Regions from separate parts of the Kitasatospora sp. RG8 genome, predicted to be linked through region 2. Evidence: riboswitches for the same ligand, from Rfam matches in the RefSeq annotation. Region 2 holds a riboswitch; the other holds the start of a gene.
What was found. Region 2 has a riboswitch for glycine ahead of gcvP (aminomethyl-transferring glycine dehydrogenase). Riboswitches for the same ligand answer to the same signal wherever they lie in the genome.
Positions count from the first base shown of each region.

Region 1 (7,039 bases), on a different contig from region 2:
TCGCTGCGCCTCTTCTTTCCCTCACCTGCCGCCGGCCCGACGGGTGTCTGCACGCACCCTATGGGGCGCCACCGACCACCGCCACGCCGACGTGCCTGCCTTGGGCCCCTCCTACCCGTTCGCGGGCCGCCCGACGGCGGGCGGGGAGGGGCACGTCGCTTCCGCGCCGGGTCACATCCGTGTGTAGAACGGCTGGACCTTGTCGAGCAACCACTCGACCACGGGGTCCTCCGCGAGGTCGAGCAGTACGAGGTGGACGCCGCCGGGCAGCGGCGCGGTTCCCAGCGCCCGGCCCAGCGCCTCGTTCACGGCGGCCGGGTCGGCCGGGGCCAGCCGGTCCAGCTGGACGCCGACGAACATCACGGTGGGCTCGCCCTCGACGCTGGCCAGCGCCCGCCGGGCGGTGAGCACCCCGGGCAGCGCCGACAGTTCGCCGCGGCAGGCGGCCAGGAAGGCCTCCGGGTCCTCGCCCGGCACCGGCTCGCGCAGCGCCACCCGGCCGCCGGACGGCGCCTGCGCGGCCTCCCAGCGGTCCTCCCGCGGCCCGCGCCGCAGCTCGGCCACACCCTGCGGCGGCACCGGGATGCCGACCGCCGCCTCCGGGTTCACCGCGATGCCCACGCCCAGCGGCAGCCCGCGGGCGAACTCCCAGACCGGCGCGATCGCGAACGGCATCCCCGGCGCCTGCTGGAGGAACACCTCCTGCGAGGAGAAGACCGGCACGTACGGCTCCCCGCCCAGCTCCACGGTCGGCAGGTTCAGCGCCTGGCCCTGCGGGTCGGCCCCGGCCGGCAGCGGGATCCACACCTGGCTGCGGGCGAGCACCTCGAACACCCGCGGCGTGGCGCCCGGATCGCCGAGCGCGGCGGTGAGCACCTGCTCCAGCTCGTTGGCAGGCCATCCGCCGCCGGGCGGCACCGAGTCCGGACCGCCCCACCCCTGCTGCTGCTCCACCGGGTACCCCATGCGCCCCTTGTACCGCCTCACTGGCTCGTCGACGCGTGCAGCCTAGCGGGCCGCCCGGGGCCCCTCTCCCGCACGGGCGCCGGACGTGCCATGATGTCCGCGGCTCCGCGTTCTCGCCGGGCCGCCCCCTAACTCCATACCGGCCGCTCGAACCCGCGCGGGAGAGTCCGGAGTGCCGCCGACGGCGGCAGGACCGGCGCCGAAGGAGCAAGTCCTCCCCGGAATCTCTCAGGCACCCCTACCGCACGGATTAGGCACATCTGGAAAGCGGCGCACGGCCCGGTCGCGCGCCCACCCACGGTGCAAGCCGCCATGCTGTCCTGTTAGCTGTAAAGAGCTGCGGGCCCGCGTGCGGTGAAGCTCTCAGGTACGACGACAGATGGGGAGACCCAGCCGCCGCATGCCCGCGCGCAGGTCAGGTCCCTCTCCGAGCGGGACCGGTCCGGCGTGCGCACCCCTGAGTGCCCAGACCGAGGAGTTCCAGGCCATGTCGTCCCTCCGCCTCACCGCGCTCGACGCGCTGCACCGCAGCCTCGGCGCCACCATGACCGACTTCGCGGGCTGGGACATGCCGCTGCGTTACGGGAGCGAGCGCGAGGAGCACCTCGCCGTCCGCACCAAGGCCGGTCTCTTCGACCTCTCCCACATGGGCGAGATCACCGTCACCGGCCCGCAGGCCGGCGAGATGCTGGACCACGCGCTGGTCGGCTTCGTCTCCGCGCTCGGCGTGCTGCGCGCCCGCTACACCATGATCTGCGCCGAGGACGGCGGCATCCTGGACGACCTGATCGTCTACCGCCTGCGCGAGGACGCCTTCCTGGTCGTCGCCAACGCCTCCAACGCCCAGCTGGTGCTGGACGAGCTGATCGCCCGGGCCAAGGGCTACGACGCCGTCGTCACCGACGACCGCGACACCTACGCGCTGATCGCCGTCCAGGGCCCCGAGGCCACCGCGATCCTCACCGCCACCACCGAGGCCGACCTGCCCGGCCTGAAGTACTACGCGATCCTCCCGGCCCAGGTCGCCGGCCGCGACGTGCTGCTCGCCCGCACCGGCTACACCGGCGAGGACGGCTTCGAGATCTTCTGCAACCCCGGCGACGCCGAGCAGATCTGGCAGGCGCTGACCGAGGCCGGCGCCGACCGCGGCCTCGTCCCCTGCGGCCTCTCCTGCCGCGACACGCTGCGCCTGGAAGCCGGCATGCCGCTGTACGGGCACGAGCTCTCCACCGACCTGACCCCGTTCGACGCCGGTCTCGGCCGCGTCGTCCGCTTCGACAAGACCACCAACGAGGGTGCGTTCGTCGGCCGCAAGGCGCTGGAGAAGGCCGCCGCCGAGGCCGAGGCCAACCCGCCGCGGGTGCTGGTCGGCCTGGTCTCCGAGGGCAAGCGCGTGCCGCGCGCCGAGTACACGGTGGTCTCCGCCGACGGCGCCCCGATCGGCCGGATCACCTCCGGCGCGCCCTCCCCCACCCTGGGCAAGCCGATCGCGATCGCCTACGTGGACGCGGCGCACGCCGCCCCCGGCACCACCGTCGCGGTGGACGTCCGCGGCAAGCACGAGCCGGTCCAGGTCGTGGCGCTGCCCTTCTACAAGCGCGCCCGCTGACCCCTCCCCGCCGCTTCCCCCCTCCGCTTCCCCCGCCGAGGCGTGCCCGGCCGCCGGGCCGCTTCGTCGTACCCGCTTCCCATCCTGGAGAATGACGCCATGAGCAACCCCACGCACCTGCAGTACACCAAGGAGCACGAGTGGCTGACCGCCGCCGAGGACGGTGTCTCCACGGTCGGCATCACCGCCCACGCGGCCGACGCCCTCGGTGACATCGTCTACGTGCAGCTGCCCGAGGTCGGCGAGACCGTGACCGCGGGTGAGACCTGTGGCGAGCTGGAGTCCACCAAGTCGGTCAGCGACCTGTACTCGCCGGTCACCGGTGAGATCACCGAGGTCAACCAGGACGTCCTGGACGACAACTCCCTGGTCAACAGCGCCCCGTTCGAGGGCGGCTGGCTGTTCAAGGTGCGTGTCGAGTCGACCGACGAGCTGCTGAGCGCCGCCGAGTACGACGCCCTCACCAACCCGGCCTGAGCCACCCGCCGGGGCGGCCGCAGCGCTGCGGCCGCCCCGCCGCCGGCCGTCCCTCCCTCCCGTCGCCCGCCGCCACCCCCGCGGGGGCGCGCCACGCGCGGGACCTCCTTCTCTCCTCCCGGGAAGACCACACCATGACGGTTCTCAACCAGTCCCTGCACTCGCTCGACCCCGAGATCGCCGCCGCGGTCGACGCCGAGCTGCACCGCCAGCAGACCACCCTGGAAATGATCGCCTCCGAGAACTTCGCCCCGGTGGCGGTCATGGAGGCCCAGGGCTCGGTGCTGACCAACAAGTACGCCGAGGGTTACCCCGGCCGCCGCTACTACGGCGGCTGCGAGCACGTCGACGTGGTCGAGCAGATCGCGATCGACCGGATCAAGGCCCTGTTCGGCGCCGAGCACGCCAACGTCCAGCCGCACTCCGGCGCGCAGGCCAACGCCGCCGCGATGTTCGCGCTGATCCAGCCGGGCGACACCATCCTGGGCCTGTCCCTGGCCCACGGCGGTCACCTGACCCACGGCATGAAGATCAACTTCTCCGGCAAGCTCTACAACGTCGCCGCGTACCACGTGGACGACAAGACCGGCCAGGTCGACATGGCCGAGGTCGAGCGCCTCGCCAAGGAGCACCAGCCCAAGCTGATCATCGCCGGCTGGTCCGCCTACCCGCGCCAGCTGGACTTCGCCGCGTTCCGCCGCATCGCCGACGAGGTCGGCGCCCTGCTGATGGTCGACATGGCGCACTTCGCCGGCCTGGTCGCCGCGGGCCTGCACCCCAACCCGGTGCCGTACGCGGACGTGGTCACCACCACCACCCACAAGACCCTGGGCGGCCCGCGCGGCGGCGTCATCCTCTCCAAGGCCGAGTGGGCCAAGAAGATCAACTCCGCGGTCTTCCCCGGCCAGCAGGGCGGCCCGCTGGAGCACGTGATCGCGGGCAAGGCCGTCGCCTTCAAGGTCGCCGCGTCCGAGGAGTTCAAGGAGCGCCAGCAGCGCACCCTGGACGGCGCCCGGATCCTCGCCGAGCGCCTGCTCCAGGCCGACGTCGCCGAGGCCGGCGCCTCCGTGCTCTCCGGCGGCACCGACGTCCACCTGGTCCTGGTCGACCTGCGCAACAGCCAGCTCGACGGCCAGCAGGCCGAGGACCGCCTCCACGAGGTCGGCATCACGGTCAACCGCAACGCGATCCCGAACGACCCGCGCCCGCCGATGGTCACCTCCGGCCTGCGGATCGGCACCCCGGCCCTCGCCACCCGCGGCTTCCAGGCCGAGGACTTCCGCGAGGTCGCCGACATCATCGCCGAGGCGCTCAAGCCCGCCTTCGACGAGACCGTCGCCGCCGCGCTGAAGGCCCGGGTCACCGCCCTCGCCGAGAAGTACCCGCTCTACCCCAACCTGTAGTTCGGCCGTAGGTGACCGGCCTCACCCCGCCGGTCCACCTCGGATTCCGGGGCACCGCGCACACTGGACAGGGCGCGCGGTGCCCCGTTCCGTGCCGGTACCCCGCCTGCTCCACCTTCCACGAGACCAGACAAGGACGTCCTCCGTGGCCATCAGCGTCTTCGACCTCTTCTCCATCGGCATCGGCCCGTCGAGCTCCCACACCGTCGGCCCGATGCGCGCCGCCCGGATGTTCGCCCGCCGCCTGAAGTCCGAGGGCCTGCTGACCGACGTGGCGAGCGTGCGCGCCGAGCTGTTCGGCTCGCTCGGCGCCACCGGCCACGGCCACGGGACGCCCAAGGCCGTCCTGCTGGGCCTGGAGAACAACTCCCCGCGCACCGTCGACGTCGACCGGGCCGACGCCGACGTCGAGCGGATCACCGCCGAGAAGCGGCTGAACCTGCTCGGCGTCCACGCCATCGACTTCGACCCCGGCAGCCAGCTCGTGCTGCACCGGCGCCGCTCGCTGCCGTACCACGCCAACGGCATGACCCTCTGGGCCTACGCCGCCGACGGCTCGGCCCTGCTGGAGAAGACCTACTACTCGGTCGGCGGCGGGTTCGTCGTCGACGAGGACGCGATCGGCGCCGACCGGGTCAAGCCCGACGACACCGCGCTGAAGTACCCCTTCCGCACCGGCGAGGAGCTGCTGCGCCTCACCCGCGAGACCGGCCTGTCCATCTCCGGCCTGATGCTGGAGAACGAGAAGGCCTGGCGGACGGAGGAGGAGATCCGGGCCGGCCTGCTGGAGATCTGGCGGGTCATGCAGGAATGCGTCCGGGCCGGCATGTCCCGCGAGGGCATCCTCCCCGGCGGCCTCAAGGTCCGCCGGCGCGCCGCCTCGGGCGCCCGCGCCCTGCGCGCCGAGGGCATCGGTCCGGCCAACGCGATGGAGTGGGTCACCCTCTACGCGATGGCCGTCAACGAGGAGAACGCCTCCGGCCGCCGCGTCGTCACCGCCCCGACCAACGGTGCGGCCGGCATCATCCCCGCCGTCCTGCACTACTACCTGAACTTCATCCCGGGCGCGGACGAGGACGGCATCGTCCGCTTCCTCCTCGCCGCCGGAGCGATCGGCATGCTCTTCAAGGAGAACGCCTCCATCTCCGGCGCCGAGGTCGGCTGCCAGGGCGAGGTCGGCTCCGCCTGCTCGATGGCGGCCGGCGGTCTCGCGGAGGTCCTCGGCGGCAGCCCCGAGCAGGTCGAGAACGCCGCCGAGATCGGCATCGAGCACAACCTCGGCCTCACCTGCGACCCGGTCGGCGGCCTGGTCCAGATCCCCTGCATCGAGCGCAACGGCATGGCGTCCGTCAAGGCCGTCACCGCCGCCCGGATGGCCCTGCGCGGCGACGGCCGCCACCACGTATCCCTCGACAAGGCGATCAAGACCATGAAGGAGACCGGCGCCGACATGAAGATCAAGTACAAGGAGACGAGCCGCGGCGGCCTCGCCGTCAACGTCATCGAGTGCTGATCCCCCCCTCCGCCCACGCCCGGGCCCCCGGAACGCGACCGCTCCGGGGGCCCGGGCGTCGTTGCGGGGCCTCAGCCGGACGGGCGCAGCGTGATCGCCTGCACACCCGGCAGGTCGGCGAACGCGGCGGACGGATCGGCCGTCACCACGGTTCGCGCGGTGGCCACCGCCGTTGCCGCGATGATCAGATCGTGCGCGCCCCGGGGCTTGCCCTGTCGTCGGACGTACGCCATCAGCCTCGCGTGGATGCGGGCCGTGTCGGGCGTGTAGTCCTCCACCGGAGATTGTCTGAGACGGTCCACGGCGTCGACGGCCGGAGCCGAACCGCCGTGGCACCGATCACGCGCCCGTCCCGTGCCAGGTCCTCGCCCTAGCGCAGGATCTCCGCCGGGACGTCGGTGGCCCTGGTGAAGACGGAGAGCGGCTGCTGGTCGTCGCAGTAGTGGTTGCCGGTCGAGACGATGCCGATCACCACGCCGTTCGCGACCAGCGGCCCGCCCGAGTCGCCCTTGCAGACGCTGTCGGTCTTCCCCGGCTTGGGCGCGCCGCAGGCCTTGAGGGCCGGGGTGTCGCCGGGCCAGGTGTAGGGGTCGCAGTCGGCGAGCGGCGCGAGGGTGAGCGTCGCCTGCTTGAGACGCGCGCCCGGCCCGTCGGTGCCGGTGCGGCCGAAGCCGTAGACGGTGGCCGTGGCGCCGTACCGGTACAGCCCCTCGTCGCGCTGCCGCGCCACCCGGACCGTGCGGTGGGGAAGCGGCCGGTCCAGGGTGATGACGGCCGAGTCGTGCTGGAGGCCGTCGGTGTAGCGGGGGTCGAGCTTGTAGCTCTTCACGTGCCGCACCTGCCCGGCGGAGCTCGTCAGGTCGGTCCGGCCGGCGATCACCCGCAGCCCGGCCGGGTCGCCCGCCTCGGCGATGCAGTGGCCGGCGGTGAGCACCTTGGTGGGCGCGATCAGGGCCCCCGTGCACCACTGCTCGCCGGCCGGGGTCTCCAGCGCCACGACGAACGGGTTGGCCGCGGTGGTGGTGTCGGAACCGCCGTGCACGGCGGCGGCCGGCGAGGCGGCGGCGGCCA
Region 1 is NZ_JAGIYX010000004.1:341,167-348,205, reverse strand. Features, by position in the region: gene J5Y04_RS09130 (enhanced serine sensitivity protein SseB) at 172-966, opposite strand; glycine riboswitch at 1,115-1,220, shown strand; gene gcvT (glycine cleavage system aminomethyltransferase GcvT) at 1,454-2,575, shown strand; gene gcvH (glycine cleavage system protein GcvH) at 2,675-3,052, shown strand; gene glyA (serine hydroxymethyltransferase) at 3,187-4,455, shown strand; gene J5Y04_RS09110 (L-serine ammonia-lyase) at 4,601-5,968, shown strand; gene J5Y04_RS09105 (hypothetical protein) at 6,040-6,246, opposite strand; gene J5Y04_RS09100 (trypsin-like serine protease) at 6,339-7,039, opposite strand, start outside.
Region 1: linked by a shared signal. The riboswitch ahead of gcvT (glycine cleavage system aminomethyltransferase GcvT) and the one ahead of gcvP (aminomethyl-transferring glycine dehydrogenase) in region 2 are both predicted to bind glycine.

Region 2 (7,039 bases):
CCAGGCCCATCCAGAAGATCGACTTGTAGCTCCAGTGCTCCAGCAGCAGGCCGGTGGCGACCAGGCCGAGGCCGCTGCCGACGCCCATGGAGGCGCTGATGGCGGCGACGCCGCCGGTCACCTTCTGCTTCGGCAGCTCGTCGCGGACGATGCTGATCGCCAGCGGGAGCACGCCACCGCCGGCGCCCTGGAGGACACGGGCGACGACCAGCCAGGTGAAGGAGTGGGTGCTGACCGCCAGCGCGGAGCCGGCCACCAGACCGGTCAGCGATATCAGCAGCATCGGCTTGCGGCCGCGCAGGTCACCGAAGCGGCCCAGCAGGGGGGTCAGCACGGCGGCGGAGAGCAGGTTGGCCGTCATCAGCCAGGTGATGCTGGAGCCGGAGACGCTGAGCTCCTTGGCCAGCGAGGGCAGGATCGGGACGACCGCGGTCTGCACCACGCTGAACGACAGCATCGCCAGGATGAGGGCCGGCAGGACCCGGGCGCTGCTCTGCTTCTCGGCCGCGGTGGTGGGCTGTGGTGCCTCACTCACGGTTGCTTCCTCCCGTACATAGTGAATGAACTGAAGTAACCATGCAGGGAGATACTTCATTGTGTCAAATATCGATCGGTGAAGCTTTGGCAAAGTCGAAGGACCCCGGGCCGCGGCGGGCCCGGGGTCCCCGGTGAGGCGTCGTCAGGCAAGCGGCCTGAGCGTGGCCGGGCGGGACGGTTCGTCGGCCGCGGCGGAGGCCGGCGTGGGGGTCGGCGCGGAGGTGGGCTGGGCGGGGGCGTGTGCGTTCGGGGAAGTGGGGCCCGGGGTCGAGGCGGCGGCGGTGTTGTCGTGCACCTCGACGTGCTCGCGGCGCAGCTCGTCGCGGATCACCTCCTCGGAGGTGTACCGCTCGACCACCAGGCGCACCCGCTCGATCGGGGCCAGGTACTTGCGGACCACCGGGCGCTCCTCGCGCAGGGTGACCTCCTCCACCGCCTCCGCGATCTCCTTGTCGCTGAGCGAGGCCCGCTCCGTCTCGCCGACCGGCATCCGCTCCACCCGGACGCGCTCGCGGACCACCGGGACCCGGCGCTCCACCGGCTCGCTGGTCACGTACTTGCGCAGCTTCGCGGTGCCCAGGACGTGCCACTCGGTGGTGATGTCCAGGCGCTCCTCGCGGCAGGTGATCTCCACCGGGCCGCTGGGCGCGGACGAGGCCGGACCGGAGGCGGTGGAGTCGGCAGGGGTGGTGGCTGGGGTGGTGGCGGAGGTGGCCGGGGTGGCCGGTGCGGCCGCGGGGCGCGGCTCATGGGTGACCGGCGCCGCGGGGGCGGCGGGCGCGGTGGTGCTGAGGGTTCGCACGTTGGCCTCCGTGGCGGGTTCGGACGGCTTGCCGAGGTCGGCCGCCGGGGTGATGAGGGGGGACGGGGTCGCGCTGTCGGCCGAGTGGAAGCTGTCGGCCGAGTGGAAGGCGAGCGGCTTGGGTGCCGGTGCCGGTGCCGGTGCCGGTGCCGCGGCGGCGGGTTGGTCCGCGGACTTCGACGCCGGGGCCGCTGCTGCTGCGGCGGCTACCGTGCCCGCCGCTGCCGCCGTGCCCGCCGCCGTGCCCGCCGTCGGGGCCGCGGGTTGGGCCGCCGCGGGCGGGACGGAGCCGAAGTCCAGGTCGGCCGGCTCGGAGCCGGAGCCGTCGCCCGCCGACGGGCGCCCGTCCACCGGGGTGTCCAGCCCGTAGTAGCGGTAGAGCTGGAGCTCCTGGGCCGGTGACAGGTGCTGGCCAACGCCGAAGTCCGGCGACTCCTTCACCAGCGACTTGTCGTACGGAACCCGCAGCTCGTCGCCGGAGAACTCGCTCGTGGTCAGGGGGACGAAGGCGTCCCGGCCGAAGATGCCGGTCCGGACGGCGGCCCACTCGGGCTGTCCGGTGGCGTCGTCCAGGTACACCTCGTCGACCGTGCCGATCTTGTCTCCGTTGCGGTCGACCGCCTTGTGGCCGATGAGGTCCCGGGGGTCGATATCGGTCTGCACTCTTTCCTCCAGTGCGCTGCGCCTGCGGGACTCCCGCAGGCCGGCGGCCGGCCCGCCCGTCCCATCCGCCACTTCACACCAAAAGCCATGAACCGGACAGCCGCGACCGGGGCGGGGCCGGACGGGCCCGGTGGTGCGCCGTCCGGGTCACGGGCGAAGTCCCGGAGTGACCTGACGCACCCGTGATCGAAGGGCCTCCCGCTGGTACCCTGGGCGCGACCGCCGAGCCCGCTCGGGAGAGTCCCCGACAGTGAAAACCACTGGTCGGGGCGCCGAAGGAGCAACTCCTCCCCGGAATCTCTCAGGCATCCGTACCGTGTGGGATAGGTCACTCTGGAAAGCAGGGCAGGACTGCGGGCGAGGGAGCCGGCGGCCACCACCCTCACCGACGGTGCAAGCCGGCGGCGCGCCCACCGCGTGCCGCGCGGGTGAAGCTCTCAGGTCCCGATGACAGAGGGGGAGGCCTGTCGGGTCCGCCCGCCCAGGCCCGTCCGCTGTTGTCCGCAGCGGCGGAAGCCGTACGGGCGTGCGTACCCCCGCCGGTCCGTGACCAGGAGGCCTCGACCACCATGAACGCCCAGCCGAACGCGGGACGCCCCACCGGCGCCTCGACCCTCACCGAGCTTGAGCTGGCCAGCCCCTTCGAGAACCGCCACATCGGCCCCGACGCCGCCGCGCAGGAGAAGATGCTGGCGCAGGTCGGCTACGGCTCGCTGGACGAGCTCGCCGCCACCGCCGTGCCCGAGGCGATCCGCTCCATCACCGCCCTGGACCTGCCCGGCGGCCGCAGCGAGGCACAGGTCCTCGCCGAGCTGCGCGAGCTGGCCGGCCGCAACCAGGTGCTCCAGCCGATGATCGGCCTGGGCTACTACGGCACCTTCACCCCGCCGGTGATCCTGCGCAACGTCCTGGAGAACCCGGCCTGGTACACCGCCTACACGCCGTACCAGCCGGAGATCTCGCAGGGCCGCCTGGAGGCGCTGCTCAACTTCCAGACCCTGGTCTCGGACCTGACCGGTCTGCCCACCTCCGGCTCCTCGCTGCTGGACGAGGGCACCGCGGCCGCCGAGGCGATGGCGCTGGCCCGCCGCGTCACCAAGGTCAAGGGCGGTGTCTTCCTGGTCGACGCCGAGACCCTCCCGCAGACGATCGCGGTGATCGAGACCCGTGCCGAGCCGACCGGTGTCGAGGTCGTCGTCGCCGACCTCTCCGCGGGCATCCCCGCCGAGATCGCCGAGCGCGGCGTCTTCGGCGTGCTGCTCCAGTACCCGGGTGCCACCGGTGTGGTCCGCGACCTCACCCCCGTCATCGAGCAGGCCCACGGCCTCGGCGCGATCGTCGCCGTCGCCGCCGACCTGCTGGCGCTGACCCTGCTGAAGTCCCCGGGCTCGCTCGGCGCCGACATCGCCTGCGGTACCTCGCAGCGCTTCGGTGTGCCGATGGGCTTCGGCGGCCCGCACGCCGGCTACCTGTCGGTGCGTGCCGAGTACGCCCGCTCGCTGCCCGGCCGCCTGGTCGGCGTCTCCGTCGACGTCGACGGCAACCGCGCCTACCGCCTGGCGCTGCAGACCCGCGAGCAGCACATCCGCCGCGAGAAGGCCACCAGCAACATCTGCACCGCCCAGGTGCTGCTCGCCGTCATGGCCTCGATGTACGCCGTCTACCACGGTCCGGACGGCCTGGCCGACATCGCCCGCCGCACCCACCGCTACGCCGCCGCCCTCGCCGAGGGCCTGCGGGCCGGCGGCGTGGAGCTGCTGCACGGCGAGTTCTTCGACACCGTCACCGCCGTCGTGCCCGGCCGGGCCGCCGCGATCGCCGAGGCCGCGCGCGCCCACGGCATCAACGTCTACCAGGACGGCGAGGACCGGATCTCGGTCTCCACCGACGAGACCACCACCCGCGAGCACCTGGCGGGCGTCTGGGCCGCGTTCGGCGTCGAGGGCGTGGAGGTCGCCGAGGGCGCCGACGCGCTGCCGGCCGCGCTGCTGCGCGAGGACGAGTACCTGACCCACCCGGTCTTCCACAGCCACCGCTCCGAGACCGCCATGCTGCGCTACCTGCGCCGCCTGTCGGACCGCGACTACGCGCTGGACCGCGGCATGATCCCGCTGGGCTCCTGCACGATGAAGCTCAACGCGACCACCGAGATGGAGCCGGTGACCTGGCCCGAGTTCGGCCAGCTGCACCCGTTCGCGCCGATCGACCAGGCCCAGGGCTTCCTGACCCTGATCCGTCAGCTGGAGCAGCAGCTCGTCGAGGTGACCGGCTACGACGCCGTCTCGATCCAGCCGAACGCGGGCTCCCAGGGTGAGCTGGCCGGCCTGCTGGCCGTCCGCGCCTACCACCACGCCAACGGCGACACCCAGCGTGACGTCTGCCTGATCCCGTCCTCCGCGCACGGCACCAACGCGGCCTCCGCCGTGATGGCCGGCATGCGCGTGGTCGTGGTCAAGACCCTGGTCGACGGCGACGTCGACGTGGACGACCTGAAGGCCAAGATCGAGCAGCACCGCGACCAGCTCGCGGTGCTGATGGTCACCTACCCGTCCACCCACGGCGTGTACGAGACCGAGATCACCGACATCTGCGCGGCGGTGCACGAGGCCGGCGGCCAGGTCTACGTGGACGGCGCCAACCTGAACGCCCTGGTCGGCCTCGCCAAGCCGGGCAAGTTCGGCGCGGACGTCTCGCACCTGAACCTGCACAAGACCTTCTGCATCCCGCACGGCGGCGGCGGCCCGGGCGTCGGCCCGGTCGCGGTGCGCGCGCACCTCGCGCCGTACCTGCCGAACCACCCGCTCCAGGCGGAGGCGGGCCCGGCCACCGGTGTCGGCCCGATCTCGGCCGCGCCGTGGGGCTCGGCGGCCATCCTGCCGATCTCCTGGGCGTACGTCCGGCTGATGGGCGGCGAGGGCCTCAAGCGCGCCACCCAGGTCGCGGTGCTGAACGCCAACTACATCGCCAAGCGCCTGGCCCCGCACTTCCCGGTGCTCTACACCGGCCCCGGCGGCCTGGTGGCGCACGAGTGCATCATCGACCTGCGCCCGCTCACCAAGGAGACGGGCGTGACGGTGGACGACATCGCCAAGCGCCTGATCGACTACGGCTTCCACGCGCCGACGATGTCCTTCCCGGTGGCCGGCACGCTGATGATCGAGCCGACCGAGTCCGAGGACCTGCACGAGATCGACCGGTTCTGCGACGCGATGATCGAGATCCGGGCCGAGATCGAGAAGGTCGGTTCGGGCGAGTGGGCGGCCGAGGACAACCCGCTGCGCAACGCCCCGCACACCGCCGCCACGCTGGCCGGCGACTGGGCGCACGGCTACTCGCGGCAGGAGGCGGTCTTCCCGGCGGGCGTGAACCCGGCGGACAAGTACTGGCCGCCGGTCAGCCGGATCGACGGCGCGTACGGCGACCGCAACCTCGTCTGCTCCTGCCCGCCGCTGGACGAGTACGGCGTCTGACGCAGGGCGTCCCACGGACGGTGTCCGTGGAGGACGACAGGTGGCAGGGCCCCGGCGGAACACTCCCGGTCTTCGACTGGGAGGTGTTCCGCCGGGGCCCTGCCCGTTCCGCTGCGTCTGTCGGCCGCCGCCCCCGCCGGCGGCGGGTCAGGCCGCGTGGGCGACGGGGCGGCGCGGGGCGATCACCCGGCCGTCGGGCAGCAGTTCGCCGGTGTCCTCGAAGAGCAGGACGCCGTTGCAGAGCAGGCTCCAACCCTGCTCCGGGTGGCAGGCCACCGGTACGGCCGCCTCGCGGTCCTCGGACTCGGCCGACGGGCACTCAGGACGGTGCTGGCACATACGTACCCTCGCTTCGCTCTGCGATCCTCCCCGTGGTGCGGCGCCGTTCGGATGGCCGTCGGGAGCCGCCGCGGTAGTCGGATCCTGTCCGGCGCCGGGCAGGTGTGGACCGGCGCTCAAGTGGGTAGGACAGGTGGTCCTTCCACGCTGGTTCCCAGTGTCGGCATCCCGGGACGATCGCGCAGCCATTTGGTGACATGCGCCACAACCCGGGGGCAGAGATCACCCGTTCGGGTGGCGGCGGACGGAAAAAGCGCCCGGACGGGCCACCAGGTGGCTGGCCCGGTGGGGCCATGCCTGATGGCCCGTCCGGGTGGGGCGGGCGAAGCGGAGCGTGCGACGGCGGCCGGCCGGGGCGACCCGGCGACCGGGGGGGACGACCGGCGGGGGAGCCCGCCGGGGAGCGCTCGGGCAGGGGAGTGCTCGGGTTGGGGAGCGTCCGGGCCGAGGGGTGCTCAGGTCGGGGGGTGCTCAGGCCCGGGAGCGTCCGGGCCGAAAGGTGCTCAGGAGGAGCCGAGCAGCAGGGGGCGGCCCAGCGGCGCCCGGGCCAGCACCGGCAGCAGGTCGGCCGCGGGGTAGGCGCGGTGCGCGGTGACCCCGAGCGGGGCCGGCGCCAGCGGGATCAGCAGGTCCGATGCCGGGTCGGCGTCCGGCCCGTGCAGCCACAGCGCCGTCGCGTACTGGCCCGGGAAGGTCAGCAGCCGGGGCTGTCGGCGGGCCCGCGAGGTCTGGGCGAGCTGCCAGGCCTGGCGCAGTGCCCGGACGGTGGAGTCCAGGTAGGGCCCGGCGGTGAAGTGGGAGAAGGTGTGGCCCTCGGCCCCCTGCACCACCTCGGCCGCGGCGGCGACCTCGCTGCCGTCCTTGATCAGGAAGCGCCAGCCCGTCCGCCGGGCGGCGGTGAGCTCCGGGCGCGGCCCGTCCAGGACGTGGACCGCGAGCGGGTGCGCGGGGAGCAGCGGTCCGGCCGGATGACGCAGCGCTGCGGCGGCGGGTTGGCGCAGCGCGTCCTCCGAGTCGAGCGCGGCGAGGACCGCGCGCAGGGCACTGGGCGGGGGCTGGGGGGTCTGCAGAGTCATGGCGGGGTCGCCTCTCCGTGCGAGATCGGCGTGCGAGTGCGGCATACCGGCATGGCGCGGTGTGTCGTCGGTGACGGGACCTGGCCGTGTCCGGTTGTGCATGATCGCGGTGCTGGTACGGCCGCTGCCGTCGACGAGGTTTTCGGAGCAGC
Region 2 is NZ_JAGIYX010000008.1:274,583-281,621, reverse strand. Features, by position in the region: gene J5Y04_RS15595 (MFS transporter) at 1-535, opposite strand, end outside; gene J5Y04_RS43970 (YsnF/AvaK domain-containing protein) at 680-1,639, opposite strand; partial or broken gene J5Y04_RS41770 (PRC-barrel domain-containing protein) at 1,622-2,002, opposite strand; glycine riboswitch at 2,226-2,329, shown strand; gene gcvP (aminomethyl-transferring glycine dehydrogenase) at 2,572-5,472, shown strand; gene J5Y04_RS15580 (DUF5999 family protein) at 5,620-5,811, opposite strand; gene J5Y04_RS15575 (hypothetical protein) at 6,315-6,887, opposite strand.